Regions from separate parts of the Stutzerimonas stutzeri genome, predicted to be linked through region 1. Evidence: predicted binding sites of a transcription regulator. Region 1 holds the regulator's gene; each other region holds the start of a gene.
The links. Region 1 encodes FliA, which starts transcription of late flagellar genes. Its sites were predicted from a motif close to CTAAAGTTTNNNNNNNNNNNGCCGNTAA; they were not measured.
Positions count from the first base shown of each region.

Region 2: SM130_RS12750 (methyl-accepting chemotaxis protein) is a predicted target of FliA. The motif match lies at 5,274-5,301, and genes of this name have one in related genera.
Region 3: SM130_RS02705 (methyl-accepting chemotaxis protein) is a predicted target of FliA. The motif match lies at 5,052-5,079, and genes of this name have one in related genera.
Region 4: SM130_RS16195 (flagellar protein MotY) is a predicted target of FliA. The motif match lies at 1,674-1,701, and genes of this name have one in related genera.

Region 1 covers NZ_CP139348.1:1,780,472-1,788,488, reverse strand. The annotation lists gene SM130_RS08240 (flagellar motor protein) at 1-32, opposite strand, end outside; gene SM130_RS08235 (protein-glutamate methylesterase/protein-glutamine glutaminase) at 49-1,164, opposite strand; gene SM130_RS08230 (chemotaxis protein CheA) at 1,218-3,380, opposite strand; gene SM130_RS08225 (protein phosphatase CheZ) at 3,392-4,186, opposite strand; gene SM130_RS08220 (chemotaxis response regulator CheY) at 4,210-4,584, opposite strand; gene fliA (RNA polymerase sigma factor FliA) at 4,659-5,384, opposite strand; gene fleN (flagellar synthesis regulator FleN) at 5,402-6,229, opposite strand; gene flhF (flagellar biosynthesis protein FlhF) at 6,321-7,613, opposite strand; gene flhA (flagellar biosynthesis protein FlhA) at 7,629-8,017, opposite strand, start outside.
Region 2 covers NZ_CP139348.1:2,833,136-2,841,152, reverse strand. The annotation lists gene SM130_RS12775 (MFS transporter) at 1-876, shown strand, start outside; gene htpG (molecular chaperone HtpG) at 991-2,898, shown strand; gene SM130_RS12765 (OsmC family protein) at 2,959-3,393, opposite strand; gene SM130_RS12760 (amidohydrolase family protein) at 3,630-4,655, shown strand; gene SM130_RS12755 (DUF3859 domain-containing protein) at 4,718-5,191, shown strand; gene SM130_RS12750 (methyl-accepting chemotaxis protein) at 5,357-6,982, shown strand; gene SM130_RS12745 (methyl-accepting chemotaxis protein) at 7,188-8,017, shown strand, end outside.
Region 3 covers NZ_CP139348.1:613,104-621,120, reverse strand. The annotation lists gene urtC (urea ABC transporter permease subunit UrtC) at 97-1,176, shown strand; gene urtD (urea ABC transporter ATP-binding protein UrtD) at 1,173-2,042, shown strand; gene urtE (urea ABC transporter ATP-binding subunit UrtE) at 2,212-2,910, shown strand; gene SM130_RS02705 (methyl-accepting chemotaxis protein) at 3,024-5,018, opposite strand; gene SM130_RS02700 (urease accessory protein UreD) at 5,326-6,159, shown strand; gene SM130_RS02695 (urease subunit gamma) at 6,303-6,605, shown strand; gene SM130_RS02690 (GNAT family N-acetyltransferase) at 6,607-7,170, shown strand; gene SM130_RS02685 (urease subunit beta) at 7,167-7,472, shown strand; gene ureC (urease subunit alpha) at 7,622-8,017, shown strand, end outside.
Region 4 covers NZ_CP139348.1:3,532,080-3,540,096, forward strand. The annotation lists gene SM130_RS16190 (argininosuccinate synthase) at 1-663, opposite strand, end outside; gene SM130_RS16195 (flagellar protein MotY) at 723-1,640, opposite strand; gene pyrC (dihydroorotase) at 1,804-2,847, shown strand; gene rnt (ribonuclease T) at 2,844-3,518, shown strand; gene thrC (threonine synthase) at 3,628-5,037, opposite strand; gene SM130_RS16215 (homoserine dehydrogenase) at 5,111-6,415, opposite strand; gene SM130_RS16220 (GFA family protein) at 6,523-7,014, opposite strand; gene SM130_RS16225 (disulfide isomerase DsbC N-terminal domain-containing protein) at 7,116-7,841, opposite strand; gene xerD (site-specific tyrosine recombinase XerD) at 7,980-8,017, opposite strand, start outside.

The sequences.
Region 1 (8,017 bases):
AGCAACAGCCCGATGAGGCTGAGCACGTCCATTAGAAGCAGCCCCTCATCAAATGCAGGCCTCGGCGAGATTGCGGCCGATGTCGTCAAGCCCGAAAACCGCATCGCTCAGGTTGGCTTTGACCACGGCCATCGGCATGCCGTAGATCACGCAGCTCGCTTCATCCTGAGCCCATACCTGGCTGCCACTCTGCTTGAGCAGACGCGCACCTTCACGGCCGTCTGCGCCCATACCGGTCAGCACCACCGCGAGCACCTTGTCGTGGAACGACTTGGCCGCAGAACCAAACGTGACGTCAACGCAGGGTTTGTAATTGAGGCGATCGTCGCCCGGCAGGATACGCACCGCACCGCGGCCATCAATCATCATCTGCTTGCCGCCCGGTGCCAGCAGCGCGAGGCCGGGACGCAGCACGTCGCCATCCTCGGCTTCCTTGACGCGAATACGACAGAGCTTGTCCAGACGGTCAGCGAAGGCCTTGGTAAACGCGGCCGGCATGTGCTGGATGAGCACGATCGGCGCCGGAAAATTCGCCGGCAACTGGGTTAGTACGCGCTGCAGCGCCACAGGACCACCGGTTGACGTACCGATCGCAACAAGCTTGTACGCCTTGCGCTTGGGCGCAGGCGAACGGGCCGCCGGCGCCGCGGGCACGGGCGCCGTACTGCCGGCCCGCGACGCTGACGCCGCCAGTGTCGATGTAGCACCACGCGGAGGCACAGTCGGCACGCTGGCACTCGACGTGCAGAACGTGCTGTAGCGGCGATTGCTGCGCGATACGGTATGGACCTTCTCGCACAGCAGTTGCTTGACCTTTTCAGGGTTGCGCGAGATGTCCTCGAAATTCTTTGGCAGATAGTCCACGGCGCCGGCGTCCAGCGCATCGAGGGTGACTCGTGCGCCTTCGTGCGTCAGCGAGGAGAACATCAGCACGGGTGTCGGACAACGCTGCATGATCTGCCGCACCGCCGTGATGCCATCCATCATTGGCATCTCGTAGTCCATGGTCACGACATCTGGCTTGAGCGCCAGCACCTGATCGATCGCCTCACGTCCGTTTGTGGCGGTGCCGACGACCTGGATATTGGAATCAGAGGATAGGATTTCCGAGACGCGCCGGCGAAAGAAGCCGGAATCGTCGACGACCAGGACCTTGACTGCCATACATCACTCCTAGCGGCAGCGCGCCCTTCTGTGGGCAGCGCTGCCTGACTGAATCAAATCCGGCGTGCGTACCGCTTGAGCATGCTCGGAACATCGAGAATCAGAGCGATGCGGCCATCGCCGGTGATGGTTGCGCCGGACATCCCGGGCGTACCTTGCAGCATCTTGCCCAGCGGCTTGATGACCACCTCCTCCTGACCCACCAGCTGATCGACGACAAAGCCGATGCTCTGGTTGCCGACACTGAGGATGACCACGTGACCTTCACGCTGCTCTTCCTGAGACGCATCGTGGATCAGCCAGCGCTTGAGGTAGAACAGAGGCAGTGCCTTGTCGCGCACTATCACCACTTCCTGGCCGTCCACTACGTTGGTGCGCGAAAGATCGAGGTGGAAAATCTCGTTGACGTTGACCAGCGGGAAGGCGAAGGCCTGATTGCCGAGCATGACCATCAGGGTCGGCATGATTGCCAACGTCAGAGGCACCTTGATCACCACCTTCGAGCCTTGGCCCTTGGTGGAGAATACGTTGACGGTACCGTTGAGCTGGGAAATCTTGGTCTTGACGACGTCCATGCCGACACCGCGGCCAGACACGTCGGAAATCTCGGTCTTGGTCGAGAAACCAGGCGCGAAGATCAGGTTGTAACATTCCAGATCGCTCAGGCGATCCGCTGCGTCCTTCTCCAGCATGCCTTTTTCGACCGCTTTGGCGCGCAGGATATTGGCGTCCATCCCCTTGCCGTCATCACTGATGATCAGCAGGATGTGATCGCCTTCCTGTTCGGCGGACAGCACGACCCGACCGGTGCGCGGCTTGCCAGCGGCTTCGCGCTCTTCAGGCATTTCGATGCCATGGTCGACCGCGTTGCGCACCAAGTGCACCAGCGGGTCGGCAAGCGCCTCGACGAGGTTCTTGTCGAGGTCGGTTTCTTCACCGACCAGCTCGAGATTGATCTCTTTCTTCAGGCTGCGCGCCAGATCACGGACCAATCGCGGGAAACGGCCGAAAACCTTCTTGATCGGCTGCATGCGGGTCTTCATCACCGCGCTCTGCAGGTCGGCAGTTACCACGTCGAGGTTGGACACAGCCTTGGCCATGGCCTCGTCGCCGCTGTTGGAGCCCAGGCGTACCAGACGGTTACGCACCAGCACCAGCTCACCAACCATGTTCATGATTTCATCGAGGCGCGCAGTATCGACGCGCACCGTCGTTTCGGCTTCGGCTGGCGGTTTCTCAGCCGGCGCCGCAACGGCAGGCTTGCTGACCGCTGCCGCCTTAGCTGGAGCTGCAGCGCGAGCGGGCTCTGGCTTGGGCGTCGGCTTGACTGGTGCAGGCGCCGCGGGTTCGACAGCTGCCACATCGGCAGCGGCAGGCTCGAACTTGCCTTTGCCGTGCAGCTGATCGAGCAAGGCTTCGAACTCGTCGTCGGTGATCTCGTCACCGGCCTTCGCTGGCGCCGCGCTTACTGGCGCAGCGGCCGGAGCGGCTTCGAACTTGCCTTTGCCATGGAGCTGATCGAGCAGCGCCTCGAACTCGTCATCGGTAATTTCATTACTGACCGGCGCGGCGACCGCGTCCGGCTCGGTGGGTGTCGTCGCGTCTGCTGCGGCAGCGAACTGGCCTTTACCATGCAACTGATCGAGCAGCGACTCGAACTCGTCGTCGGTAATCTCGTCCGTTACCGGAGCGTGTTCGGCCTCGGCTGCTGCCGGCACGCTGGCGGGCGACTGAATGGCATCGAGCAGCTGTTCGAACTCGGTATCGACAGCTTCGGCCTCGGCAGGGATCTGAGCCTCGACCGGCGCCGCCGGAGGATTGGCGGCAGCCGGCTCAGCCAGACGCGCTAGAGCAGCGAGCAGCTCACGTGAGGCTGGAGTCGGTTCGACGCGCTCGCGAACCTGGCTGAACATTTCGTTCACGGCATCGAGTGCCTGCAGAACGACATCCATCAGTTCGGAATCGACGCGACGCTCACCCTTGCGCAGGATGTCGAAGACGTTTTCGGCGATATGGCAGCACTCCACAAGCTCATGAAGCTGAAGGAAGCCTGCACCGCCCTTGACCGTATGGAACCCGCGAAAAATCGCATTGAGCAACCCCGTGTCATCAGGGCTGCTTTCCAGCTCCACGAGTTGCTCGGACAATAGTTCGAGAATCTCGCCGGCCTCTACCAGGAAGTCCTGGAGGATTTCTTCATCGGCGTCGAAGCTCATATTCACTTCCCCTAAAAGCCCAGGCTTGAAAGCAGATCATCGACATCGTCCTGGCCGGAAACGACATCTTCACGCATATCGGCATGCATCTGCGGACCTTCACCCTTGGAAGGTTCTTTTTCTTGTTTTTGCTTTTCCTGCTCGGCGCGCATCGCTTCGCGGTCGTGCTGGATTCCAGCCACACGATCAACCTGCCCTGCCATCAACACAAGATTGAGCAGGTTGCTTTCGAGTTCGGTGATGAGACGAGTCACCCGCTTGATCACTTGACCGGTCAGGTCCTGGAAATCCTGCGCCAGCATGATTTCACTGAGGTTCTGTGACAGCTGTGAGCCATCGTTCATGCTGCGCTGGAGATAGTGGTCGATGCGCTTGACCAGGTCGCGGAACTGCTCGGCGTTCATTTCGCGGCGCATGAAGCGCTGCCAATCAGCCGTCAGGCTCTGCGCCTCATAGCTCACGTAGTTCACCAGCGGAGCGGACTCCTCCACCAGGTCCATGGTGCGATTGGCGGCCTTCTCGGTCATCTCAACCACATAGGACAGCCGATCGGTCGCGTCGGTAATCGGTGACGGATCGCCTCCGGTCGCGCATGTATCCATCTCGAGCTTGACGATGGCGTTGTGCAGCTCACGCGTGAGCTTGCCAACCTCCAGGTAGATCCCGTGATTGCGCACCTGATTGAGTTCGTTGAACATCTGCGTCGCTTCATCGAAGCGGCCCTGTTGCAGACTTTCGATCAACTTGGGTGCATGAGTCTTCAGAGTCGCTTCGAACTCTGCCAGGCTTTGGTCTGCTTGCGTCATAGTGCCCTCGCGGCGTTGCTGCTTCAGCCGTTGACGCGCTCGAAGATCTTCTCGATCTTCTCCTTGAGCACCTGGGCAGTGAAAGGCTTGACCACATAGCCATTAACCCCGGCCTGTGCCGCTTCGATGATCTGATCGCGCTTGGCTTCGGCCGTCACCATCAGTACCGGTAGGTTCTTGAGGCGTTCGTCGGCGCGCACGGTGCGCAGCAGATCGATACCGCTCATGCCCGGCATGTTCCAGTCAGTGACCAGGAAGTCGAAGTTGCCGCTCTTGAGCATCGGCAGTGCGGTAGTGCCGTCATCCGCCTCGGCGGTGTTGGTGAACCCCAGATCACGCAGGAGGTTCTTGATGATTCGTCTCATCGTCGAGAAGTCATCGACGATGAGGATTTTCATGTTCTTGTCCAAGTCGACCTCCGTAAGTCCCAAAATGCCTCAGCAAACCGAGCACGTCATACCGCAAACAATCGTCAATTGGCGCGCCATTCACCGAGACGTGCACGCAACCGCGCAGCACACTGGCTATGCAACTGGCTCACGCGCGACTCGCTGACCCCCAGCACCTGCCCAATTTCCTTCAAATTCAGTTCTTCGTCGTAGTACAGCGACAGCACCAGCTTTTCACGCTCGGGCAGGTTCGCAATAGCATCGGCCAAAGCCTGCTGAAAGCGCTCATCCTCAAGGTCACGAAAGGGCTCCGGGTGGGTACTGGCGGCGTCATCCTCGAACTCGCCGTGCTCACCCTCCTGCAGCAGATCGTCAAAGCTGAACAGGCGACTGCCTAAGGTGTCGCCGAGAATGCCGTAATACTCATCGAGACTTAGCTTAAGTTCGGCCGCAACTTCATGATCTTTAGCGTCGCGCCCGGTTTTCGCCTCGATAGTACGAATTGCCTCGCTGACCATGCGCGAATTGCGGTGCACGGAGCGTGGCGCCCAGTCACCCTTTCGCACTTCGTCCAGCATCGTGCCGCGGATGCGGATACCCGCATAGGTCTCGAAACTGGCACCTTTGCCGGCGTCGTATTTCTTCGCTGCTTCCAGCAGTCCGATCATTCCAGCCTGAATCAGATCGTCTACCTGCACGCTGGCAGGCAGACGCGCCAAAAGGTGGTAAGCGATTCGCTTGACCAACGGCGCGTACTGATCGATCAGGCGGTACTGCGCATCCTTTGCCTGAGCCTTGCTGTAATACATAGCGGATCCGGCACCTGTCATTCGTGGCTTTGAGAAGCGGGGCTTATGAGCCGCTCTACGAAGAATTCGAGATGACCACGCGGCGTCGCGGGCAGTGGCCAGGTATCAATCTTCTGCGCGATAGCCTTGAACGCCAACGAGCATTTCGAACGCGGGTACGCCTCATAAACCGCACGCTGCTTCTGTACTGCCTTGCGCACCGCCTCGTCGTACGGCACGGCGCCCACGTACTGCAGCGCCACATCGAGAAACCGTTCAGTAACTTTGGTCAACTTGGCGAACAGGTTGCGACCTTCCTGCGGCGCATGCGCCATGTTCGCCAGCACGCGGAAGCGGCTGATTCCATAGTCGCGGTTAAGCAGCTTGATAAGAGCATAGGCGTCGGTGATCGAAGTGGGCTCATCGGTAACGACCAGCAACACCTCGTGCGCAGCCCGTACGAAACTGACCACCGAATCGCCAATGCCAGCCGCAGTGTCAATGATTAGCACGTCGAGCTCGTCGCCCAGATCGCTGAATGCTTGAATCAGACCCGCGTGCTGCAGCGATGAAAGCTGCACCATACTCTGCGTGCCCGAAGCGGCCGGCACCACACGGATGCCGCCTGGCCCCTGGATCAGCACATCGCGCAGATCACACTCGCCGGCAATGACGTCGGCCAAGGTGCGCTTGGTGGTCAACCCCAGCAGAACGTCGACGTTGGCCAAACCGAGATCGGCGTCGAGCAGCACTACACGCCGACCCAGATCGGCCAGCGCGAGCGAAAGATTGACCGACACGTTGGTCTTGCCGACGCCACCCTTGCCGCCGGTCACCGCAATCACCTGTACGGGATGCATACCCATGTTCACACGCCTATATCTTGCTGGGGCCTTGCGGCCGTCGATGCGCCCGCATGGCACGCATCTGATTCATTCAGGTACCGCTGTCGCAACTTCATCCGGCCCGCCTTGACGAACCGTTGTACAACCCGGCGAACATATCGGCCATGGTTTCCTCGCTCGGTTCCTCACCGGACTGCAAACTCACCGCACGACTGACCAGTTGGTGACTGCGTGGAAGGTGCAGGTCATCCGGAATCCGGGGCCCGTCGGCGAGGTACGCTATCGGCAAATGCTGGCTGATCGTGAGCCCGAGCACATCACCGAGGCTGCCGGCCTCATCCAACTTGGTCAGGATACAGCCGGCCAGGCCGCAGCGACGATAGTTGTGCCACGCCGCCTTGAGCACCTGGCTCTGACTGGTCGCGGCCAGCACCAGATAATTCTTCGATTTCACACCACGATCCGACAACGCTTCGAGCTGCATGCGCAGCGTCGGATCGCTGGCAGGCAGGCCGGCCGTATCGATGAGGATCACCCGCTTGCGTGCCAGCGGAGCCAGCGTCTTGCTCAACGACTGGCTCGGGTCGATCTGCACGACCGGTACATCGAGAATGCGGCCCAGGGTCTTGAGTTGCTCCTGTGCGCCGATCCGATAATTGTCCATGCTGACCAGCGCGATGTTTTGCGCGCCGTATTTCAATACGTAGCGTGCAGCGAGCTTAGCCAGCGTCGTGGTCTTGCCGACACCTGCCGGGCCTACCAGGGCGATCACGCCACCCTCTTCCAGCGGTTCGTTCTTGCTTACCTTGATTGCCTGAGCCAGGTAGGCCAACACCATCCGCCAAGCCTGGCGAGGCTCGTTGATCCCGGCAACCTTTTCCAACAGGCTACGCGATAGCTCGGCCGGCAAGCCCAGCCGTTGCAGGCGACGCCAAAGGCCGGCCTGCTGCGGACGGCGGCTTTGTTCCTGCCCCCAGGCAATCGAGCCGAGCTGGACTTCGATCAGCTCACGCAGACCGTGCAGTTCCGACTGCATCGCCTCGATCGCACGTGTGTCGACCGCGCCAGCAGCTTCGGCCACAGGCACAGGCTGCGGCTTACTCGCCGCGGCAGCGGGCTTCTCGTCAACCAGTTGACGATCCTGCATCTTCGCGCGAGGTGCAGCGCTCAGCTCAGCATGGGCATTGGCGAGGCGAGCCTGGGTCTTGCGCAGCTCGGCTTCCAGCGCCGGGTTGGGCTTGTTGGCGGCCGGAGCGGACTGCATCGGGTAATCGAGCACGGCAGTCAGCTCGACGCCGCCGGCCACCCGGCGATTGCCAATGATCACGGCATCGGCGCCCAGCTCGTCACGCACCATTTTCATGGCGATGCGCATATCGGCGGCGAAGAAACGTTTGACCTGCATGGCCTGTACCCTCGGTTAATTCTGACCCACCGTCGAAACGATGGTGACCTGCTTGTTGTCCGGTATTTCCTGATAGGCCAGAACATGAATGTTCGGCACCGCCAGACGCGCGAATCTCGACAGCATCGCCCGAACCGGGCCGGCTACCAGCAAAACTGCAGGCTTGCCGAGCATTTCTTGACGCTGTGCCGCTTCTATCAGAGACCTTTGCAACTTTTCGGCCATTCCCGGTTCCAGCAAGATGCCATCTTCCGAACCCTGACCAGCCTTCTGCAAGCTGTTGAGCAAGATCTGTTCCAACCGAGGTTCCAAGGTGATTACAGGCAGCTCCGGCTCTAGTCCCACAACGTTTTGCACGATTGCTCTCGACAGCGCGACGCGTACCGCGGCCACCATCGCGGCGG
Region 2 (8,017 bases), 1.1 Mb from region 1:
CTGACCTTGCGTGAAGGTCAGGGCTTCTTCGCTCGCCAGGAGGTCACCATCCGTCTGCGCGAGCCCGTCGAAGGTGCGCTGCGCGTTGACGTACTGCCTGATGACCTCGGTGCGTTGCCTGAGGTCGAAATCGCCTGGCTGAACCCGGATCAGGAGTTGCCTGAAACGCGTCGGCTCGATCGCGGATATACGCTGCATCTGAACTTGCAGCCCGTTGCGCCGAACAAGCTGCGCGGTGATTTCCATCTCATTCTGCCGCCTCAGTACGAAACCAGCCTCACCGGTGTTGTCGAGCTGGATACCGATCGCTTGCGCTATCTCGATGGCCAGGTGGACCGCCGTCACGACTCGCGAGAGACCCTGGCTTTCGTGATTGAAGATTATCTGCAGCGCCGGCATGCGAGTCCTGACGTCACGCTGCAGCCGATTCCTGCGGTGACGCTTCCGGCCGATGAGCTTGAAGTACAGGTGCAGGCGCAAGTGAAGGGCGAGGTCCAGCCCTTCACCCTAAATCTGGCCAAGGGCGAGCAGGGTTGGTATGTGAAAGGGGACGCTTACCCTCCATTGGCTGCGCCTGCGGCTAAGACGGTAACGCCGGCAAGCAAAGCGACTGACCCCGCCCTGGCGGCGAGACCGCAAAACAGCATGGATAAGCTCCAGGACTTTTCCATCGAGCAGCTGCTGCGTAATCCGGGCCGCTACCTTCACCGCTCGATGCGCGCCCACACCGAGCGTGGTGGCGTTGCCGAAGGCCGCTTCGCGGGCCTGGACGGCGAGGGCAACCTGGTCATCAGGCGCGTTATCCGTGGGCCTGGCGAAGCGACCTACAACCTGGCGCCGGGCGAGATCGTGCTGCTCGAACTGGTCGGACCATGAGTTCGCGGGGCTGAGCTGAGCCGCCCTTGCCCTTGAAATTTTCCACCAAGCCCCAATCTGCCAGTCATCGCCGCGACTGCGGCCCGTGCCATTGACGATGTGGAGTTGTTGACGATGAGTGTGGAAACTCAAAACAAAGAAACCCTGGGCTTCCAGACCGAGGTGAAGCAGCTGCTTCACCTGATGATCCATTCGCTGTACTCGAACAAGGAAATCTTCCTTCGCGAGCTGATTTCCAACGCCTCCGATGCCGCCGACAAACTGCGTTTCGAGGCGCTGGCCAAGCCAGAACTGCTCGAAGGCGGCGCTGACCTGAAAATCCGCGTCAGTTTCGACAAAGATGCCAAGACCGTGACCCTCGAGGACAACGGCATCGGCATGAACCGTGATGACGTGATCGCACACCTGGGCACCATCGCCAAGTCCGGCACCTCCGACTTCCTGAAGAACCTCTCCGGTGACCAGAAGAAGGATTCTCACCTGATCGGTCAGTTCGGCGTGGGCTTCTATTCCGCGTTCATCGTCGCCGACCAGGTAGAAGTATTCAGCCGCCGCGCCGGTACGCCGAGCGAGGAGGGCGTGTACTGGGCGTCCAAGGGCGAGGGCGAGTTCGAAGTTGCCAATATCGACAAGGCCGAGCGCGGCACCCGCATCGTCCTGCACCTGAAAAAGGACGAGGAAGAGTTCGCCGACGGCTGGCGCCTGCGCAACATCATCAAGAAGTACTCCGATCACATCGCGCTGCCCATCGAGCTACCGAAGGAATTCCACGGTGAGGAGGACGAAAAGCCCACCGAGCAGGAGTGGGAAACCGTCAACCGTGCCAGCGCGCTCTGGACTCGGCCGCGCACCGAGGTGAAGGACGAGGAGTATCAGGAGTTCTACAAGCACGTCGCCCACGACTTCGAGAACCCACTGGCCTGGAGCCACAACAAGGTCGAAGGCAAGCTCGAATATACGTCCTTGCTCTACGTACCAGGCCGCGCGCCGTTCGACCTGTACCATCGCGAAGCACCCAAGGGCCTGAAGCTGTACGTGCAGCGTGTGTTCATCATGGACCAGGCTGACGAATTCCTGCCGCTGTACCTGCGCTTCATCAAGGGCGTAGTCGATTCCAACGACTTGTCGCTGAACGTCTCGCGCGAGATCCTGCAGAAGGACCCGGTGATCGACTCGATGAAGTCTGCGCTGACCAAGCGCGTCCTGGACATGCTCGATAAGCTGGCCAAGGACAAGCCCGAGGAATACAAGGGCTTCTGGAAGCAGTTCGGTCAGGTGCTCAAGGAAGGCCCGGCGGAAGACTTCGCCAACAAGGAGAAAATCGCGAGTCTGCTGCGCTTTGCATCCACTATTGATGCCTCAGGCGAGCAGTCGGTGTCGTTGGCCGATTATCTGGGCCGCGTGAAGGAAGGCCAGGACAAGGTCTACTACCTCACCGGCGAGAGCTATGCGCAGGTGAAGAACAGCCCGCACCTGGAAGTCTTCCGCAAGAAGGGCATCGAAGTGCTGCTGCTCACCGACCGTATCGACGAGTGGCTGATGAGCTACCTCACAGATTTCGACGGCAAGCAGTTCGTCGACGTTGCACGCGGCGACCTGGATCTGGGCAAGCTGGATTCCGAAGAAGACAAAAAGGCCCAGGAAGAAATCGCCAAGACCAAGGAAGGCTTGATCGAGCGCCTCAAGGGTGCGCTGGGAGAGGAGGTGGCAGAGGTGCGGGTATCCCATCGCCTGACCGACTCGCCGGCAATCCTCGCCATCGGCGAGCAGGACCTGGGTCTGCAGATGCGTCAGATTCTCGAGGCCAGCGGGCAGAAGGTGCCGGAATCCAAGCCGATCTTCGAGTTCAACCCGCAGCATCCTTTGATCGAAAAACTGGATGCCGAGCCGGATGAAGATCGCTTTGCCGATCTCTCGCATATCCTCTTCGACCAGGCTGCGCTTGCCGCGGGCGACAGCCTGAAGGACCCGGCAGCGTATGTTCAGCGGCTGAATAAGCTGCTGGTCGAGCTGTCGGCCTGATCTAGCAAGTCTGCGATGCATAACGGCCCGTCATTGACGGGCCGTTTTCGTTCCAGCAGCTCAGAGCAATGTACTGACCAGGCGTGTGCCATGGCTGAGGTTATCGGCAACCGGGCAGCGTCGTTCTATCTGCTCCAATAGAGCCAGCTTTGCGGCACGGTCCAGATCGGCATCAATGTCGACGTTTACTCGCAGCTCCTGGAAACCGGGACGCACGCTCGGGTCGCGGCCGAGGAGCCCGGCGGGATCGTAGTCGGCTTCGATCGTGAAGCGCATGCCGCGCAGCTCGATCTTCTGTTGATGAGCAATGAAGCGTCCGATGGTACCGAAGCATCCTGCCACGGCCGCCAGTATCGCCTCTAACGGCGTCGGTCCGAGATCCTGGCCCGCCGCACTCTTCGGTTGATCCATCGTCAGGTGGTGATTACCACACTCCACTACGATGGCCATTCCGGCATTCAACTCTCCGTGAGCGCTGATGGTTTTGATTGGCATGGTGTTGTTCCTTCACTGATCAACCGACGATGGTGCGCATGGCGTCGCGCTGCGCATTGGATGATGTCTGGCGATACTAGCGGCGACTCAGGGCTACCGATTTGACCGTGATCAAATACTACTGGGGGTATAACGGTCGGGTGGAAATGCAAGATGGCGATACGCTTGCTGTTCGATGTGTCTGAACGGTGATGCATGCTGACGGTCTACTCGCTGGCTGTCAGGAGGACCGCGCTTTGTACATTCCTAGAATTATCTCCCTCGCCGCGCTCTTTGTTTTCTCGCCCATCCTCGCGGCGCAAGAGCGCGACTACCGTTATAGCGACGCGCATCTGCACTATGTCGACTTCTTCCAGGAAACCGATGGCATGCAGAAGCTGCTGGCGGCGATGGACGCCGGCAGCATCGACCATGTGATGATCAGTGGCATTCCTGTTGCGAAGAAGTGGCACGAAAACGAGCCCAAGCGCCCGCGTTATTACGCCGGTGACGATGCACCGGTGTACTGGTACAGCGCGACCGATGTGCTGGTCGCAGCGGCACTGGAGGAGCTGGATGAACGGCAGCGCAAGCGCTTCCATCCCTTTCTGTCCGGCTTCAACCCGAATGACAAAAATGCCGATGCGCATATTCGCCGGATGCTAGAGCTGCATCCAGGCCTCTGGCAGGGCCTGGGTGAAATCTTTACCCGCCACGACGACGTCACTGCGCTGACCGAAGGTGATACGCCGCGGGCCAACAACGAGGCGCTGGCCAGGGTCTATCACCTTGCCGCCGAGTTCGATCTTCCGGTGATGCTGCATTCCAACATCACCTCCAAGCGCGAGCGCAACCCGCTGTACCTCGTCGAGCTGGAAGAGCCGCTGCGCAATCATCCGCATACGCGCTTCATCTGGGCGCATGCGGGAACCAGCATGGAACTGCATCGGCATCAGGAGAAACTGACGTTTCTGCACGAGACGGTCAGTCGTCTGCTGGATGACTATCCGAACCTGTATATCGATCTGTCCTGGACCATGCTCAAGCCGTACTTGCTGGACGAAAACGAGCGCCCGGATCCGAAGTGGGTCGAGCTGGTGGAGCGCCATCCCACGCGCTTCGTGATCGGCTCCGATGTGGTCGGTCGTTTCGACAATCTCGCTACTGGCATGCATGCCTTCGCACCTTTTCTCGATGCATTGCCGGAGGCTGTGGCACAGGGTGTCGCGCGCGACAACTTTCTTGCCCTGCTGCCCCGCAAACGGCAGGCTGACCTGCGCTGATCGTCATGAGCCTGTAATCGTCACGTCATAACCTGCCTGCTTCAAATATGTCGGAGCAGGTCATGTCGTTTTCTCGTTGGACGCTAGCGGTGTTGGTGCTGGGACTGAGCGTTTCCGCGGCGCAAGCGCAGGTGGAGATAGTCGGGGACATCGAATACGGAGTCTTCGAAACTGCCAAAAAGGAATTCGAGCCCGGAGAACGTGTTTTGAGCCGCCGCGATCAATCTATTCGTCAGACTGCAGACGTGCCTGCGCGGCTTGGTAGCAAGTTTGGCATGCGCTACCGCCTCGTGGGAAAGCGCGAGGGTGATACGCCGTTGACCCTGCTTTACCTGACGCCGGGTGTCGTGACCCCTGATGGCAAGCGTCATGACAAATTCGAGGTCGTTCAAAGCCTGATGCCGGGAGCTGAAGCAGATGTCATGGCATTCGAATTTACCGAGCCCCATGAGATGGTGCCGGGCGAGTGGCGCTTGATGGTCTTTCAGGGGGATCGCTTGCTGACCGAGCGAACCTTCCATGTAACCGGCCACTAGTGGCCATTCTGAAGGGACTGATGGCCAGTCGGACCGTTTGTCAGTGAGCGCCTTGGGGTGAGACGAAAAGTTGGCGCCAATATTAAAGTGACGGGGAAGCCTTCCGATAATGAAGCAGGTCACGGTTGTGGCGCCGTTTCATTATTTCATGGAGAAGGTAGTCCCATGGCTATTCGCACCCTCACTATCGGTAAACGTTCCGCCCTTGGCTTTGGCCTGATCGGTTTGCTCGTCTTGTTTCTTGGTCTGTTCGCGTTGAACCAAATGACCAACATGCGTAAGGAAAACAAGGAAATCGACCAGAATTGGCTGCCAAGCATCATGGCTGTCAGTGAGCTGAACATCGCGGTAATGCGCATTAGGGCGCTCACCTTGCGCATGACATTGGCCGAGGACCCGCAAATCCTGCAAAGCACGGCGCAGCGTCTAACCCAGCTGCGATCTGAAGTACTCGAGCGCGACACTCAGTACGCCAAGCTGCTGACTACCGCGGAAGAGAAGGCGGGCTATCAACGCTTCAAACAGGCCTTCGAGCAGTACCTGCCGATGCAGCAGCGCATCACTGAACACGTTGGTCGTGGCGAGCAGTCACAGGCTGTGGCGATCACCAATGGCGCAATCAATGAGCACGCGGACAACGTTACGGCTGCCCTTAACGAGCTTCAGCGTATCAACAGCACGGAGGCAGGCAACGCAGCTGATCGTGCATCGATGCAATTCGATACCGGTTTTGCGTGGGTTGTGGCGACTGTCGTCCTGGCCGCCGCGTTCACCGTGCTGCTTGCCTGGATGTTCACGCGCAGCGTTGTAGGCCCGCTGGGCCTGGCGGTCTCGGTGGCCGAGCGCATCGCTGCTGGCGACCTGACTGTTGATTTCATTGTAGAAGGCAAGGATGAGCCGGCGCGTCTGTTGAACGCGCTCAAAACCATGCAAGGTAGTTTGCGCGGGACAATCCAAGGCATCGCCGAATCATCCAATCAGCTTGCTTCGGCAGCTGAAGAACTCAATGCCGTAACCGAGGATTCGACGCGCGGCTTGCACCAGCAGAACCATGAGATCGAGCAGGCAGCTGCTGCCGTCAATCAGATGACTGCCGCGGTCGACGAGGTGGCGCGCAATGCCGTCGCCACGTCCGAGGCTTCTCAGGAGTCCAGTGACACTGCGCTGCGTGGGCGCGAACAAGTCATGCAGACGGTCGAGTCGATCAATCTGCTGGCCAGCAACGTCACCAATACCGCTGGCGAGGTGGAGCACCTGGCCGGGCAGGTAAGGGATATCAGCAAGGTACTCGAAGTGATTCGCTCCATCGCCGAACAGACCAATCTGCTGGCGCTGAACGCGGCGATAGAAGCGGCCCGAGCAGGCGATGCTGGGCGCGGTTTTGCTGTCGTGGCTGACGAGGTCCGGGCCCTGGCGCACCGTACTCAGCAATCCACTGCAGAAATCGAGCAGATGATCAGCAGCGTCCATCAGGGTACCGACAAGGCTGTAAGTGCCATGCACATCAGCAACGAGCGGGCCCGTACCACTCTGGATATGGCCCGGGCTGCAGGCGATGCACTCGATGGCATCACCGGCGCAATCAGTCAGATCAGTGAACGGAATCTGGTCATTGCCAGCGCTTCGGAGGAGCAGGCTCAGGTTGCCCGCGAAGTGGATCGGAATCTCGTCAATATCCGTGACCTGTCGCTGCAATCCTCGGCAGGCGCCAACCAGACCAGTGCGGCAAGCCAGGAGCTGGCGCGGCTCGCGGTAGACCTCAATGCGTTGGTGACGCGTTTCCGCGTCTGACTACCAAAACCAGAAAAAGCCCCGCTTGCCGGGGCTTTTTTTTGATTATGCGCTGATGTTTCCAGGTAACACTCGTGTGCTTGTAGGGCCCGTGCTAGAGCTGTGACTGATAAGTCATTTTCTTATTTTCGTTTTTCAAGTTCGGAATTTCCACGCCGATAGGATGGTTATCAATGGACGTTGGAGGTTCTAGATGGTCAGGAATATGAAAATTGCAATGCGTGCTGGCGTAGGTTTCGGCATCGTCGCGCTGCTGGTATTTCTCTTGGGCGGATTCGCCTTATACGAAATCTCTGCCATGCAAAAAGAGGCGCGAGAGGTCGACAGTCGCTGGCTGCCCAGCATCATTCAGCTTGGCCAGGTGAACGATGAATTCATGAGCCTGCGAGCAACCACCTTGCGCATGCTCATAACCGATGACCCTGCAGAATTGCGTGACGCCGTCTCCGCCATCGGCTCACTCAAGGCGCGCCTGGCCGAGAGTCGCAAGACCTTGGATGGGCTGATCCTGAGCCCTGAGGGACGCGGCAAACTGGCGAGCTTTGAGCAATCGTTCAACCAGTACGAGAATATTCAGCGACAGATCGTCGAGCTGGCGGGGCAGGGGCGTGATGCGGATGCCATCGCCCTGACGCGAGGTGAACTCAATCAGCATGCAGGCAACGCGTCGGCAGCCATTCGTGCCCTGGTGGAATTCAACCGTGATCGCGCCATGGAAGCAGCCGATATTTCCGGCGAGGTAGCCGAGACGGCATTCGATGGCGTGATTCTGGCAATGGTCATCGTCGCGGGAGCGACCGTGGCTTTGGCTACGGTGCTGACCCGCAGTATTGTCGGGCCTCTACACCAGGCCGTGGAACTGGCCAGGGTAGTCGCCCAAGGCGACCTGACGCAGACGCTCGACGTCCAGGGTAGCGACGAACCTGCGCAACTGCTGAATTCGCTCAAAACCATGCAGGGCAATCTTCGCAGTACCATCCAGTCGATCAGCGATTCGTCGCGACAGCTCGCCTCTGCGGCGGAAGAGCTCAACGC
Region 3 (8,017 bases), 1.2 Mb from region 1:
TACAGCTCCCGCGGGAGCGGCCCTGGCCACAAATGTCGCCGCAGTGTCACGCCCCCTTTCGCGAGCAAGCTCGCTCCAGATCAATGAGGCTCGGCCATGAACCAGCCACTCACGCTCACGGCCGCGCAGAAAGCCGGTCCGAAAGTCACCGCCGTCGCGCTCGTCATCGTACTTGTCGTCCTGCTGGCCATGCCGCTGCTGCACCTGCTGCCCGCGGACAATGCCTTCCACGTCTCGGCCTACACGCTCACATTGGTCGGCAAGATTCTCTGCTACGCCATCGTCGCCTTGGCGCTGGATCTGGTATGGGGTTACGCGGGGCTGCTGTCCCTCGGCCACGGGCTGTTCTTCGCTCTCGGCGGCTACGCCATGGGCATGTACCTGATGCGCCAGAGCGCCGGCGAGGGTCTGCCGGCGTTCATGAGCTTTCTCGCCTGGAACGAGCTGCCCTGGTACTGGTACGGCACCTCGAGTTTCCTCTGGGCGATGTGCCTGGTGGTGCTGGTTCCGGGCGTACTGGCCTTCGTGTTCGGTTTCTTCGCCTTTCGCTCGCGGATCAAGGGCGTGTACTTCTCGATCATGACCCAGGCGCTGACCTTCGCCGGGATGCTGTTGTTCTTCCGCAACGAGACCGGTTTCGGTGGCAACAACGGCTTCACCGACTTCAAGACCATTCTCGGCTTTTCGATTTCGGCCCCGGCGACCCGCGCCACGCTGTTTTTCGCCACAGTGGTCCTGCTTGTCGGCAGCCTGTATCTCGGCTGGCGCCTGGCGCGCAGCAAGTTCGGCCGGGTGCTGACGGCGCTGCGTGATGCGGAAAACCGGCTGATGTTCTGCGGCTACGATCCGCGCGGCTACAAGCTGTTCATCTGGACCCTGTCCGCTGTGCTCTGCGGCTTGGCCGGGGCGCTCTATGTGCCGCAGGTCGGCATCATCAACCCCAGCGAAATGGCGCCGACGCAATCCATCGAGGCGGCCGTCTGGGTCGCCCTCGGTGGGCGCGGCACGCTGATCGGCCCGCTGCTCGGCGCCGGCATCGTCAACGGCATGAAGAGCTGGTTCACCGTGGCCTTCCCCGAATACTGGCTGTTCGCCCTCGGCGCGCTGTTCATCGTGGTCACCCTGTACCTGCCCAAGGGCGTCATCGGCCTTATCAAGCGGAGGGGCGAAGGATGAAAACCGTACCTTGCAGCGCCGTCATCGACGGCAGCGCCGTCATCGACGGCTTCGACCCCACCGGCGGCGGCCTGACCCGCGATGCCATCGGCCTTGGCCGAGTGGCCGAGAAAGGCCTGGACGTGCGCCACGGCACCATCCTCAGCCTGGAAGACATCAGCGTCAGCTTCGACGGCTTCAAGGCGCTGACGGACCTCAGCCTGTACATCGGCGTCGGCGAACTGCGCTGCATCATCGGCCCCAACGGCGCCGGCAAGACCACCATGATGGATGTCATCACCGGCAAGACGCGCCCGGTCAGCGGCAGCGCCTGGTTCGGCGAAACTCTGGACCTGACCCGCATGAGCGAGGTGGACATCGCCCAGGCCGGCATCGGCCGCAAGTTCCAGAAACCTACAGTGTTCGAGGCGCTCAGCGTGTTCGAGAACCTCGAGCTGGCGCAGAAAACCGACAAGTCGGTGTGGGCGAGTTTGCGAGCCAAACTCTCCGGCGAGCAGAAGGACCGCATCGACGAAGTACTCGAGACTATCCGCCTCAACCAGTCGCGCCATCGCCCGGCCGGGTTGCTGTCGCATGGGCAGAAGCAGTTCCTCGAGATCGGCATGCTCTTGATGCAATCGCCCCAGCTGTTGCTGCTCGACGAGCCGGTGGCGGGCATGACCGACGCCGAAACCGAATTCACCGCCGAGCTGTTCAAGTCGCTAGCACGTAAGCACTCGCTGATGGTGGTCGAGCACGACATGGGCTTCGTCGAAACCATCGCTGATCACGTCACCGTGTTGCATCAGGGCCAGGTGCTGGCCGAGGGTTCGCTGCAACAGGTGCAGGCGGATGAGCGGGTGATCGAGGTGTATCTGGGACGGTGATTGATCAGGAGGGTCGATAACGCGTTTTTTCCGCCTGTGGCAGTCCACGGTGGATGGGTAAAGCGTCATCCACCCTACGCCCGCCGAACGCCCATGCCCGCATCAACGCAAACCTAATCGTAGGGTGGATAACGCCAGCGGCTTATCCACCAAAGTGAAGGAGTCGCACATGCTGCAAGTCCAGCAACTGCATCAATACTACGGCGGCAGCCATATCCTGCGCGGGCTGTCGTTCGAGGCGAAGGTCGGCGAAGTGACCTGCCTGCTCGGGCGCAACGGCGTCGGCAAGACCACCCTGCTCAAGTGCCTGATGGGCCTGATTCCGGCCAAGGAAGGCGCGGTGAGCTGGGAAGGCAAGCCGATCACCGGCTTCAAACCGCACCAACGCGTGCATGCCGGCATCGCCTATGTGCCGCAGGGGCGGGAGATATTCGGCCGCCTCACCGTCGAGGAAAACCTGCTGATGGGCTTATCCCGCTTCAGCGCCAAAGAAGCCAAGGAAGTGCCCGAGTTTATCTACGAGCTGTTTCCGGTGCTCAAGGAAATGAAGCACCGCCGCGGCGGCGACCTCTCCGGTGGCCAGCAGCAACAATTGGCCATCGGCCGCGCCCTCGCCAGCAAGCCGCGCCTGCTGATCCTCGACGAGCCCACCGAAGGCATCCAGCCCTCGGTGATCAAGGAGATCGGCATGGTGATCAAGAAGCTCGCTGCCCGTGGTGACATGGCGATCCTTTTGGTCGAACAGTTCTACGACTTCGCCGCCGAGCTGGCTGATCAATATCTGGTGATGAGCCGCGGCGAAATCGTCCAGCAGGGCCGCGGCGAGACCATGGAAGCCGAAGGTGTGCGGGGATTGGTAGCGATTTAACACGGCCGTTCTGAGCGCAGCCTCGCTGCAGCCATAAAAAGCCCCGCACAAGGCGGGGCTGCTGCGTGCGGAGCACTGACCCAAGCGGCGCATATGCCGCGGACCGTACCTGATCAGCGACTCATACCAGCCAATCGTTGCGAAATTGCCTGCATGCCCTGGCCAAGCTCGCGCAGCGTGGCAGCGTCACGCGCGCCCTCCTCGCTGGCGGTGTGGATGCGTACGGCCAGCTCGTTGATTTCCTGGGTTACATGGCTTTGCTGCTGCGCAGCCACGGCAATCTGCTGCGCCCGTTGAACAATATCGTCGAAGCTGGTCACTGTATTGCCCAGCGTGCCTGCGACGCTATCGGCTTGCTGCACGGCCTCGTGCGTACGCTGGGCGCCGGCCTGCATGGTCGATACCGCTTGAGCGGACGCCTGGCGCAGCTGGGTGATCATCTGCTGGATTTCGTTGGCAGAACTCTGGGTTCGGCCCGCCAGGGTCCGCACCTCGTCGGCGACCACTGCAAAACCGCGGCCCTGCTCGCCCGCTCGCGCCGCTTCGATGGCCGCATTGAGGGCCAGCAGGTTGGTCTGTTCGGAGATGGATTTGATGACGTCCAGTACGCTACCGACCCGCTCGATGTCCGAGCCCAACTGAGTGATCGCCGAGGCGGCCTGGTTGATTTCGCCAGCCAGCCCCCCGATCACTTCGCTGTTGCGCTGCACCTGCCCCTGCCCCTGCTCAGCGGTCGCCAGCGAATGACGGGCCGTATCCGAGCAATCGGTAGTGTTATGCGCAACCTCCGCCGCGCTGGCGGACATTTCAGTGATAGCAGTTGCCAGCAAGGTGTTGTCCTGTCGCTGCGCCTCAGCTCGATCAGCCAGGCCGATCGACAGCCGCGCCAGATCATCGGCCTGCCGTTCGAGGCTCGCCGACTCGTCGCCAATGCGCCGCAGCATTTCGCGCAGCGAGCCCGCGTAGCGGTTGACCGCGGCCCGGAGCGCACCGAGCTCATCAGCGCGACGTACCTCGAGCTGCGCATCATCGCGTCCACCGCCCTGCCCGAGCCGCTCGATCTGGCCGGTAGTTTCGTCAAGCTGCGCCAGCAGGCGCCTGCCTGCCAACCAGGCGACGCCCAGCAGCACGGCCAGCAATGGAAGCAGGAGCAGCAGCATCTGCGTGGTCAGCTCGTCAGCAAGGCCGGTAACGTTCGCCTCAGGGGTGACCAGGCCAACGCGCCAACCCGTGCCCTCCATGGTTTCCAGCGTCACGTAGGCCGGGCCATTCACCAGGCCGTCGTGCTCGAGATACAGCGTGATATCCCCGGCACCGCGGGCGGCAATGGCGTCGGCAATGGGCCTTAGCCAAGGCTGCTCACGCACGCGATCGCCGATTGTCGGCAGGCCGCCGCTTGCCTTTACACCAGGAAAGAACAGCAGGTTGCCGGCCTGATCGAGTGCGAAGGCATAGCCTCCAGTCACGCCACCATTTGCTTCGAGGAAACTGGCCAGGCCATCCAGCTTGAGGTCGAGGGTGGCAACACCGGCAAAAGAACCCCCGCGCTTGTAAGGGACGCTGCAGGTGGTCATTGCCACGCCGCTGACCGTGTCCAGATAACCGTCAGACCAAACACAGCGTCCGGACGTTGCCGAGCGAGCATCGCTGTACCACGACTCGGCGTGGTAGGCCGGTGTCTGTAGCGCGTTGTATTCATTCGAATAGTCCAGCCCACCGCGGTCGTTACGTGCCCAGAAAAAACTGCGCCGCTCGACACCGGGGGTAAACGCATTGGGCTCCGGCCACAAACCGCCGCCTGCAATCGCCTCATCACCTTTGCCGTCAATGAGGTTCGGCAACACCGACATCGCCAGCGACGCTTCATTGGGCATTGTCTCAGCCAGGTGCGCTATGGCCGCGGTGGTCCCTTCGATACGGCTGAGTTGCACGGTCAGCTGCCGGGCCAGGGCACTGACCGACTGCTCGGCTGCGGCCGTTCCCGTGGCGACGAGCCGTGGTTTACCGCCCAATGTCATGACCGCGAAAATGGCCAGTGCCGTGAACAGCAGCAGAACGAGAACACCAAGCGTCATTCGCGAGGCGATACGGGTGGGAATAAAGGACATGCAACAACTCCGCGAGAACCTACGTTATGCAGGGTTACGGCCGGTCGCCCACAGCATTGAGTAGCAGAAGGAATGGTGCGACGGGCGGTCGGGCATCGAAGCGACCCGGCGCACCATAACTGGGCAAAACATCCACCACTGCGATGTGGCGCGCCAACCTGGTGCACGTCGCTGCGCACCAAGCACAGGTCAGCCTGCGGATCACATCGTTGATACCCGAAGGCCCGACGACTCTTCTGCACCGCAATGGCGCAGGAGGCACGACTATTGCTGAAGTCCAACCAACATCATCCAACGCGTGCCGATCATGACTGCAGCGAATTCGTCGTTCTCCCCATGCTGGGAAGCGGAGCTTAGCCTCCGCTACGCCGCGTTCGGGCAAACAACGCGTCCCGTGCTGCGTCGCCACAGCGGGCCGCTACGGGTGCAGAAACACCTTTACCCCGAAGGGCCGCAAGTCTGTCAGCACATCATCGTGCATCCGCCGGGCGGCATCGCCGGCGGTGATCGGCTGGATATCAGTGCCCATGTCGCAGCCGGTGCCTGGGCGCAGCTGACCAGCCCCGGCGCGGCCAAGTGGTATCGCGCGGCAGGCCCGGCATTTCAGGACGTGCACCTGCGCGTCGAAGCCGGTGCCACGCTGGAATGGCTGCCGCAGGAAACGATTGTTTACTCCGCGGCGCAGGCCGAATTGAATACCCGCATCGAGTTGGAAGGCGATGCGCGGCTGTTCTATTGGGATATGGTCGCGCTGGGGCGACCGGCCGCAGGCGAGCGCTTCGACGCCGGGCATTTCCAGGCGCGCCTGGATATCCGCCGCGACGAACAGCTGATCTGGCACGAACGCCAGCGCATCGCCGGCGCTGACGGCCTGCTGGATTCGCCGATCGGCCTCGACGGGCGTTCGGTGTTTGCGACCCTGATCGTCAGCGGCGAGATCGATGCCGAGCTGATGGAACGCTGCCGCGAGTTGCCCAGCCGCGTGCGCGGCGACCTGACCCAGCTACCCGGCCTGGTGGTGGCGCGCTGCCTGGCCGACGAAGCGCTGCATGCCCGCGCCTGGCTGATCGCACTGTGGCGGCTGTTGCGGCCGGCACTGCTGGGGCGCGAGGCCGTACCGCCACGAATCTGGAGTACTTGAACAATCGGTGGGCAAGGCTTGCGCCGTTGCCCACCCTACGCGGGCGCGCCTATGTGCACGCTGCCCTGAATAAAACGCTGCGTGGTTTGCCGCCACGAGCCGGTGGATGTGAAAGCGACATCCACCCTACGACTGGAGTTGTTATGGATTTGTCGCCAAGAGAGAAAGACAAGCTACTGATCTTCACCGCCGGCCTGGTGGCCGAACGCCGCCTGGCGCGCGGGGTGAAGCTCAATTACCCGGAAGCCATGGCCTATATCTCCGCCGCGCTGCTCGAAGGCGCACGCGACGGCCGGACGGTCGCCGATCTCATGCACTTCGGCACCACGCTGCTGACCCGTGAGCAGGTCATGGAAGGCGTGCCGGAAATGATTCCGGAAATTCAGGTCGAAGCCACGTTCCCGGACGGCACCAAGCTGGTCACCGTGCATCAACCAATCGCCTGAAATGTCGGTCAATGTCTACTGCGAAGACCCCAGACCCGCTTTGAAGGAACTCAACGTGCAGATACGTGACGCCATGGATGCCGACCTCGAAGGCATCCTGCATATCTATAACGACGCGGTGCTGAACAGCACGGCGATCTGGAACGACCACACCGTCGACCTCGACAACCGCCGCGCCTGGCTGGCCGAGCGCCACGAACAGAATTACCCGGTGCTGGTGGCCATTGACGAGCTAGGCCAGGTGGCCGGCTATGCCTCGTTCGGCCCCTGGCGTCCGCACGACGGCTTCCGCCACACCGTGGAGAACTCGGTGTACGTCAGCCCCGACCACCGCGGCAGCGGCATCGGCCGCAGCCTGATGAAGGCGCTGATCGAGCGCGCGCGGCAACTGCAAAAGCACGTGATGGTCGCCTTCATCGAAAGCGAGAACCGCGCCTCGGTGCACATGCACCAGCAGCTCGGCTTTATCCACGTCGGCCAGATGCGCCAGGTCGGCTGCAAGTTCGGTCGCTGGCTGGACCTGACCATGATGCAACTGACCCTGAACAGGACGTCCAACCCATGATTCCCGGCGAATACCAGATCAAGGACGGCGAGATCGAGCTCAACGCCGGCCGCCGCACGCTGCAACTCAGCGTTGCCAACAGCGGTGACCGGCCGATTCAGGTCGGCTCGCACTACCACTTCTTCGAAACCAACGATGCGCTGGCCTTCGACCGCGCTGCTGCCCGCGGCATGCGTCTGAACATCCCCGCCGGTACCGCGGTGCGCTTCGAACCGGGACAGAGCCGCGACGTCGAGTTGGTCGACCTCGCTGGAGATAGGCGCGTGTTCGGCTTTGCCGGCCGGGTGATGGGCGGGCTCTAGAAGCCCCTCACTCCAGCCCTCTCCCAGGGGGAGAGGGAGAAAAGCAGCCCGCTGCGACGGGATGGACAAACGCCGATCAGCCCCCTCTCCCTCCGGGAGAGGGTTGGGGTGAGGGCAGAGCCAATACAGGGACCGAACAGGGAGCCCCGATGAAGATCAGCAGACAAGCCTACGCCGACATGTTCGGCCCCACCGTCGGCGACAAGGTGCGCCTAGCCGACACCGAGCTGTGGATCGAGGTCGAGAAAGACTTCACCACCTACGGCGAGGAGGTGAAGTTCGGCGGCGGCAAGGTGATCCGTGACGGCATGGGCCAAGGTCAGCTGTGTGCCGCAGACGTGGTCGACACGCTGATCACCAACGCGCTGATCCTCGATCACTGGGGCATCGTCAAGGCCGACGTCGGGCTTAAAGACGGTCGCATCGCCGCCATCGGCAAAGCCGGCAACCCGGACATCCAGCCGGACGTGACCATCGCCATCGGTGCCGCAACCGAAGTCATCGCCGGCGAAGGCATGATCCTCACTGCCGGCGGCATCGATTCG
Region 4 (8,017 bases), 1.8 Mb from region 1:
ATAGGTCGGCGCATCTGGAGCCGCCTCGGGAGAGACAGTCCATTTCCACATATCCTCTTCGTGCTCGGTCCAGGTGTCTTCCAGCACACCGCCCTCGTAGGAGATGTGCAGCAGGTTGGCATCCATGGAGTACGGCGATTTTTTCTTGCCGTGGCGCTCGATCGGGATGGCGTGCTTTTCGGCGTAATCCATCAGTTTCTCGCGCGAAAGCAGATCCCATTCGCGCCAGGGAGCAATCACTTTGACGCCCGGCTTGAGCGCATAGGCGCCCAACTCGAAACGAACCTGATCGTTGCCCTTGCCGGTAGCTCCGTGGGAGATGGCGTCGGCACCGGTTTCGTTGGCGATCTCGATCAGGCGCTTGGCGATCAACGGACGGGCGATGGACGTACCCAGCAGGTATTCGCCTTCGTACACGGTATTGGCGCGGAACATCGGGAAGACGAAATCGCGGACGAACTCTTCGCGCAGGTCATCGATGTAGATTTCCTTGACGCCTAGAGCCTGCGCCTTGGTGCGCGCCGGCTCGACTTCTTCGCCCTGGCCGAGGTCGGCGGTGAAGGTCACCACTTCACAGTTATAGGTGTCTTGCAGCCACTTGAGAATCACCGAGGTGTCCAGGCCACCGGAATAGGCCAGAACTACCTTCTTAACGTCCGCCATGCCATCAGCTCCACGGGTTGTACGGAAAGCCTGCGATTCTACCGGTCATGGGCTGGCTTTTACAGGGGCGCGCCGTTGGGCGGCGCCTCAGATGCCGGCGCGGCGGCAGTCGATGGCGCCGGAGGCGCAACTTCCCGCGCAAGGCGCAAGGTCACTCGGCGATTCTTCGCGCGGTTGGCCTCGCTGCTGTTGGCCACCAACGGATAACGCTCGCCATGAAAGCGCAACGTGATCTGCGCTTCCGGCACTCCGTTGGCGACCAAATATTCCTGCACCGCCAGTGCGCGGCGACGTGACAGATCGCGATTGAGGAGTCGGTTGCCGCTATTGTCGGAGTGGCCGTCCAGTTCGACGCGGTTCACGCTGGGGTCGGCGCGCATGTACTGCAAAATAATGTCGAGCTTGGCGCGGCCCAACGGATCGAGCGCCACGTCGCTGCTGGGAAAGCCGATTTGCGACTGCCGAAGCTGATCGAAGTTGACCGGCAACAGCTTGGCCGTGCAGGCGCGGTAGTCCTCGTAAGCCTTGCCGAAACGCGCCGGCAACAGACGAATCTCCAGCGTATCGCCGCCATGCAGGGTGCGATGCCGCACCACCGGGCTGCGCCCCTCGAGCAGACCGGCAAGCAGCCGTCCGGCCTGCAGCTGAGTACTGTTGAACGGAATCTCGCCTCCGGCTACCGACACCACGCCTAGATTGATGTCGCCGCGGGAAGGCTGCCAGGGTGCAGCGGCCGCAAGCAGGGTCGCCGAACCGGCACCAAGCCAGCGCTCGGGCGAATGAAGACGGAAGACCGCCTGCTCGCCAGCGCGGCGTACAAACTCTCCACTGCCGAACCCCGCGATCGGCTGGCTCAACCGGCACTCGAACTGATCCCCCTCCACCTGCCATTGCACCCGCTCCAGCCGGGTCTGGAATGTCAGGGCGTTGGCCGGTGAAGCGAGCAGGCACAACAGTACGAGGGGGCGCAGGCGCACGATGAACTCCGAGAGGATGCGTATTCCTTCTTGGTATCGGTGCCCTGTCGGCAAACTTGAGCGATTAGCCGCCAGCGACCCGGCTTCGCAGACGAAGGCAAGATGCCGCGCCCGGGCTTTTCCGGTAGCATTCGCGCACGTTTCACCCGCCTGGAAAGCCCGCATGTCCGACCGACTCACCCTGCTGCGCCCCGACGACTGGCACATTCATCTGCGCGATGGCGCCGTTCTGCCTCATACCGTCGCGGATGCTGCTCGCCAGTTCGCCCGCGCCATCATCATGCCGAACCTGGTGCCGCCAGTACGCAACGCTGATGAAGCCGAAGCCTATCGTCAGCGCATTCTCGCGGCCCGGCCGGCGGGCAGTGCTTTCGAGCCGTTGATGGTGCTCTACCTCACCGACAGCACCAGCCCCGACGATATCCGCCGGGCCAAGGCTAGCGGCTTCGTTCATGCAGCGAAGCTCTATCCGGCCGGGGCGACCACCAACTCTGCCTCTGGCGTGACCGCTATCGACAATATCTTCGGTGTGCTGGAAACCATGGCCGAGGTCGGCCTGCCTCTGTTGGTGCATGGTGAAGTCACTCGCAGCGAAATCGATATCTTCGATCGCGAAAAGTATTTCATCGACGAGCAGCTGAGCCGGGTCACCGCGAAGTTCCCGACACTGAGAGTGGTGTTCGAGCACATCACCACCCGCGATGCCGTGGAATTCGTCCAGGCCGCCGGCAGCAACGTCGGCGCCACCATCACAGCCCATCATCTGCTGTACAACCGCAATCACATGCTGGTCGGGGGCATTCGTCCGCACCTGTTCTGTCTGCCGGTGCTCAAGCGCAACGTCCATCAGGAAGCACTGCTGGATGCCGCCACCAGCGGCAGCCCAAAATTCTTCCTTGGCACCGACTCTGCACCGCACGCACAACATGCCAAGGAAGCCGCCTGTGGTTGCGCAGGCTGCTATACCGCCCATGCGGCCATCGAGCTGTACGCCGAAGCCTTCGAGCAGCGTCAGGCACTGGATAAGCTGGAAGCCTTCGCCAGCCATTTCGGCCCGGACTTCTACGGCCTGCCACGCAATACCGCACAGATCACTCTGGTACGCCAAGAGTGGGACGTACCGGCCAATCTGCCATTTGGCGAACAGATCGTCGTACCGCTGCGCGCCGGTGAACGGTTGCACTGGCGTCTGGAGGCAAGCGCATGAGTGAAGAACACTTCGAAGACGAGCTCGAGGAGCATCTGCCCGGCAAAGCTCGTTCGCCTATGGCGCGGCGCTTTCGTGGCTTCTTGCCCGTAGTGATCGACGTGGAATGCGGTGGCTTCAACAGTGCGACGGACGCCCTGCTGGAAATCGCTGCGGTCACCATCGGCATGGACGAACAAGGCCTGCTCTACCCTCAGGACACCCTTTTCTATCGTGTCGAACCGTTCGTCGGCGCCAACATTGAACCCGCTGCACTGGAGTTCACCGGGATCAAGCTTGATCATCCGCTACGCATGGCCGTACCAGAGTCGCAGGCTCTGACCGATATCTTCCGCAGCGTACGCAAGGCGGTGAAATCGGCCGGCTGCAAACGCGCCATTCTGGTGGGTCACAACAGCAGCTTCGACCTCGGCTTCCTCAATGCAGCGATCGCCCGCTGCGAGATCAAGCGAAATCCATTCCACCCCTTCTCCAGCTTCGATACCGCTACCCTCGCCGGCCTCGCCTATGGCCAGACGGTGTTGGCAAAGGCCTGCCAGACTGCCGGTATCGATTTTGACGGGCGCGAAGCACACTCGGCCCGTTATGACACCGAGAAAACCGCGGAGCTGTTCTGCGGCATCGTCAATCGCTGGCGCGAAATGGGCGGTTGGGAAGAATTCGACGAATAATGGACGGCCATTGAAGTAGGCCGGGCGGCGGACTACTTCGAATCTTCAAACTGCCGTCGATGTAAAAAAAGGCCAGTCATTGACTGGCCTTTTTTGTTTAACCGCAGCGTTAAAGCGGCTTGCCGCGGTTGCCGTGCTGCCCGACGAATGCCTGGACGGCTTTTAGCTCATTCGGCAGCACTGTGCAGCGCTCGTCGCGCTCGAACAAATCAGCCAGATGAGCCGGCAACGCAAGCGCCTGGCCAATCCCCGCTTTCTCCACCGCATCCGGGAATTTCACTGGGTGCGCAGTCCCCAGCGTCACCATCGGGATGCTCAGGCTGCGACGGCATTCCCGCCCGGCGTGCACGCCAATGGCGGTATGCGGATCAAGCACCTCGCCGGTTTCCTTGAAGACCTGAGCGATGGTGGCGCAGGTCTTCTCATCATCCACGGCCAGCGAGTCGAACAGCTTGCGCGCTTCGGTCCAGCGTTCCTCTTCCACCGACAGCTTGCCACTGGCGCGGAAGCCATCCAGCAACTCGGCCACAGCCTTGCCATTGCGGCCGTGCAGATCGAATAACAGGCGTTCGAAGTTGGACGACACCATGATGTCCATCGATGGCGACAACGACGCGTGCAGCGTGTCCTTGTCGTAGCGATTGCCGGACATGAAGCGATGCAGGATATCGTTGCGGTTGGTGGCAACGATCAGCTGATTGATCGGCAGCCCCATGTTGCGCGCCAGGTAGCCGGCAAAGATGTCGCCGAAATTGCCGGTCGGTACAGAGAACGCTACCGAACGAGCCGGGCCGCCGAGCTGTAGCGCAGCATGGAAGTAGTAAACGATCTGGGCCATGATCCGCGCCCAGTTGATCGAATTGACCGCCACCAGCCGGGTGCCCTTGAGGAATCCCTGGTCAGCGAAGCTGGCCTTGACCATCTCCTGGCAGTCATCGAAGTTGCCTTCGATGGCGATGTTGTGGATGTTCTCACCAAGGATGGTGGTCATCTGCCGACGCTGCACTTCCGATACGCGCTGATGGGGGTGCAGGATGAAAATGTCGACGTTCTCACAACGACGGCAGCCCTCGATGGCGGCAGAGCCTGTATCGCCAGACGTCGCCCCCATGATGACCACGCGCTCACCACGCTTGGCCAGCACGTAATCGAGCAGGCGGCCAAGCAACTGCAGCGCGAAGTCTTTGAACGCCAGGGTCGGGCCATGGAACAGCTCCAGCACCCACTCGTTGCCATTCAGCTGGCGCAGTGGGGCAATGGCGCTATGGGCAAAGACCCCATATGTCTCCTCCAGGATTCGCTTGAAGTCGGCATCCGGAATACTGCCGGCAACGAACGGGCGCATAACCCGGAAGGCCAGCTCGTGATAAGGCAGGCCGGCCCAGGAGGCGATCTCCTCCATGGTGAAGCGCGGCAGGCTCTCCGGCACGTACAGGCCGCCATCGCTGGCCAGGCCAGCTAGCAGAACGTCTTCGAAATTCAGGGCCGGCGCCTGGCCACGGGTGCTGATGTAACGCATGGTTCAAACCTTCGGTGTTGGCCGCAGCGGCAGGCAGCAGGCAGAACACCCACAGCCGACCAGCGCGCCCGGATTAATTCAGCTGTTCGACGCGAATACGTACGACCTTATCCACCACATCGTCGAGCTTCTCCAGCGCGGCGATGGCGTCATCGATACGCTGCTCGACCACTCGATGGGTAACCAGGATGACCGGAACCAGGCCGTCCTGGACCTCGGCCTCTTTCTGCATGATCGACTCGATGTTGATGCCACGCTCGGAGAGGATGGTCGCGACCTGGGCCAGCACGCCTGGGTGGTCCTTGGCTTGAATGCGCAGGTAATAGGCGCTTTCGCATGCGCTGATCGGCAGAATCGGATGATCGGACAGGGAGTCCGGCTGGAACGCCAGATGCGGCACGCGGTTGTTCGGATCGGTCGTTAGCGCACGGGTGACATCCACGAGATCGGCCACTACCGCCGAGGCGGTCGGCTCCATGCCGGCACCCGCGCCGTAGTAGAGCGTGCTGCCCACGGCGTCTCCATTGACCATCACGGCGTTCATTACGCCGTTGACGTTGGCGATAAGCCGGTCAGCCGGTATCAGCGTCGGATGCACGCGCAGTTCGATGCCCGCATCGGTGCGACGAGCGACGCCCAGGTGCTTGATGCGATAGCCCAAAGCCTCGGCGTAGTTCACGTCAGCCGTGGTCAGCCGCGCGATGCCTTCGGTGTACGCCTTGTCGAACTGCAGCGGAATGCCGAAGGCGATGGAAGCCAGAATGGTCAGTTTGTGCGCCGCATCGATGCCCTCGACATCAAACGTCGGGTCGGCCTCGGCATAACCGAGTTCCTGAGCTTCTTTGAGCACGTCCTCGAAGGTACGGCCTTTTTCGCGCATCTCGGTAAGAATGAAGTTGCCGGTGCCATTGATGATGCCAGCCAGCCAATTGATGCGATTGCCGGCCAGCCCTTCACGGATCGCCTTGATAACCGGGATGCCGCCTGCGACCGAGGCTTCGAAAGCGACGATGACGCCCTTCTCGCAGGCCTTGGCGAAGATCTCGTTGCCGTGCACGGCGATCAGCGCCTTGTTGGCAGTGACCACATGTTTGCCATTCTCGATGGCCTTGAGGACGAGTTCCTTGGCCAGCGTATAGCCGCCGATCAGCTCGACGACAATATCGATCTCGGGATTGTTCACGACATCAAAAATGTCTGCGGTAATGGGTGTGGCACCGGTGTCGCACTTGGCATTCGGATGACGGGTAGCAATCTGCGCAACCTCGATTCCGCGCCCGGCACGGCGGGCAATCTCCTCGGCGTTGCGCTTGAGCACATTGAAGGTACCGCCACCGACGGTTCCCAGCCCACAGATGCCAACTTTCACCGGTTTCAAGCTGAACTCCCCATTCGCAGCGAAACGACCGGACCTGCCGGTCGACAAAAGAGTCGCACATTACGAAGCGAGCAGCTTTTAGTCAATCAGCCAAGGCCAGCCTGGCGCTATGAACCGTTGAGGCCCAGCCGTTGGTGCCATTGCGCAAGCGACTCGTCCGGGTACTCAGAAAAGCAGCGATCATGCTCCTGAACCTGTGGCTCCACCCAGCTGGCCTTGGAGCCCAACATCAGATGCGTGTGCTCCGGCGGCACGGGCAGTTCAGTATCAATGGCGGATGCGAAGGGGTGCATCAGATCGGGCCAGTTTGGATCCCACAACCACAGCGCGCTGGCGCAAACGGCGCAGAAATGTCGACGCCCTTCACTGATGCTAACTTCTCCCGTTTCGGAATCAGTCAACCGCGCCTGGTAGACGGAAACATGCTCGCGACCTTCGACTTGCAAGGTCCGATAGTCGCCGCCGAGATTGATGGCATAGCCACCACCACCCGCCGTTTTGCGGCAGATGGAGCAGTAGCAACGCATGAAAGGATAGGGCTGAGCGCATTCAAGACTGAACCGCACGGCCTGACAGTGACAGGAACCTTCGAGCTTCATCGCGACCTACCTTGTTCAAACCTGAGGATTAACAAGGTAGGTCGCCCGGAGCCAGCAAGCGTGCTCAGGCCTAGGCTATCGGACCAATGGCTCCGTGCCCGTCACTCAGCAGCGAGCGCGACCTCAGCCAGCTGCGCTGCCGGCTGATAGCCGGGAATCATTTGTCCGTTGGCAAGAACGATGGCCGGAGTGCCCTGCACACCGATCATCTGGCCCAACTGATATTGCTTGGCAATAGGCGTTTCACAGCTGGCCGCCGGCAACTCCTCACGGGCCTTGGCCTTGTTCATCGCGTCCTGCCGGTCTTCGGCGCACCATACGCTGGTCAGCGTATTGGCTCCATGGCTACCCATACCCTGCCGCGGGAATGCCACATAGCGCACTTCCACGCCAAGACGGTTCAATTGCGGCACTTCGCTGTGCAGCTTCTGGCAATAGCCACAGTCGGTATCAGTAAACACAGTGATATGCGTCTTGGGTGCCTTGGGTGCAAACACCACCATTTCACTCGCCGGGATCGCATTGATCTGCTTGGCAACAGACTTGCTCTGTGCCTGCTCGGTCAGGTTAACGGCCTGACCATTCTGGAACTGATACAGATAGCCCTGAATGATGAACTGACCATCGGCGCTGGCATACAGCTGTCGGCCGCCCTCCAATTGGACCTGGTAAACGCCCGGCATCGGGCTTTCGGCAACGGCCTCGATAGGCATGTCCGGCTGGATTTTCTGCAGGGCCTGACGAATCGCCTGATCGGGATCGGCGGCCATTACAACAGTGCTGGCCAGGCCTACGGCGGCGGCAGCGAACAAACGAATCACGCCCATGGAAACTCCTGGCAGCGACGATCAAAGGAAGGCGCAAAGACTACCATAGCCATACTGCGCAAACTGCTAGCGGCTTCTCCGACAGGCGCAGCCAGACCCCACCAAATGGTATTACGGCCAAGCCAGCCAGGGGATGCACTACCCGCGAGGATGATGCTCCGCATGCAGCTCCTGCA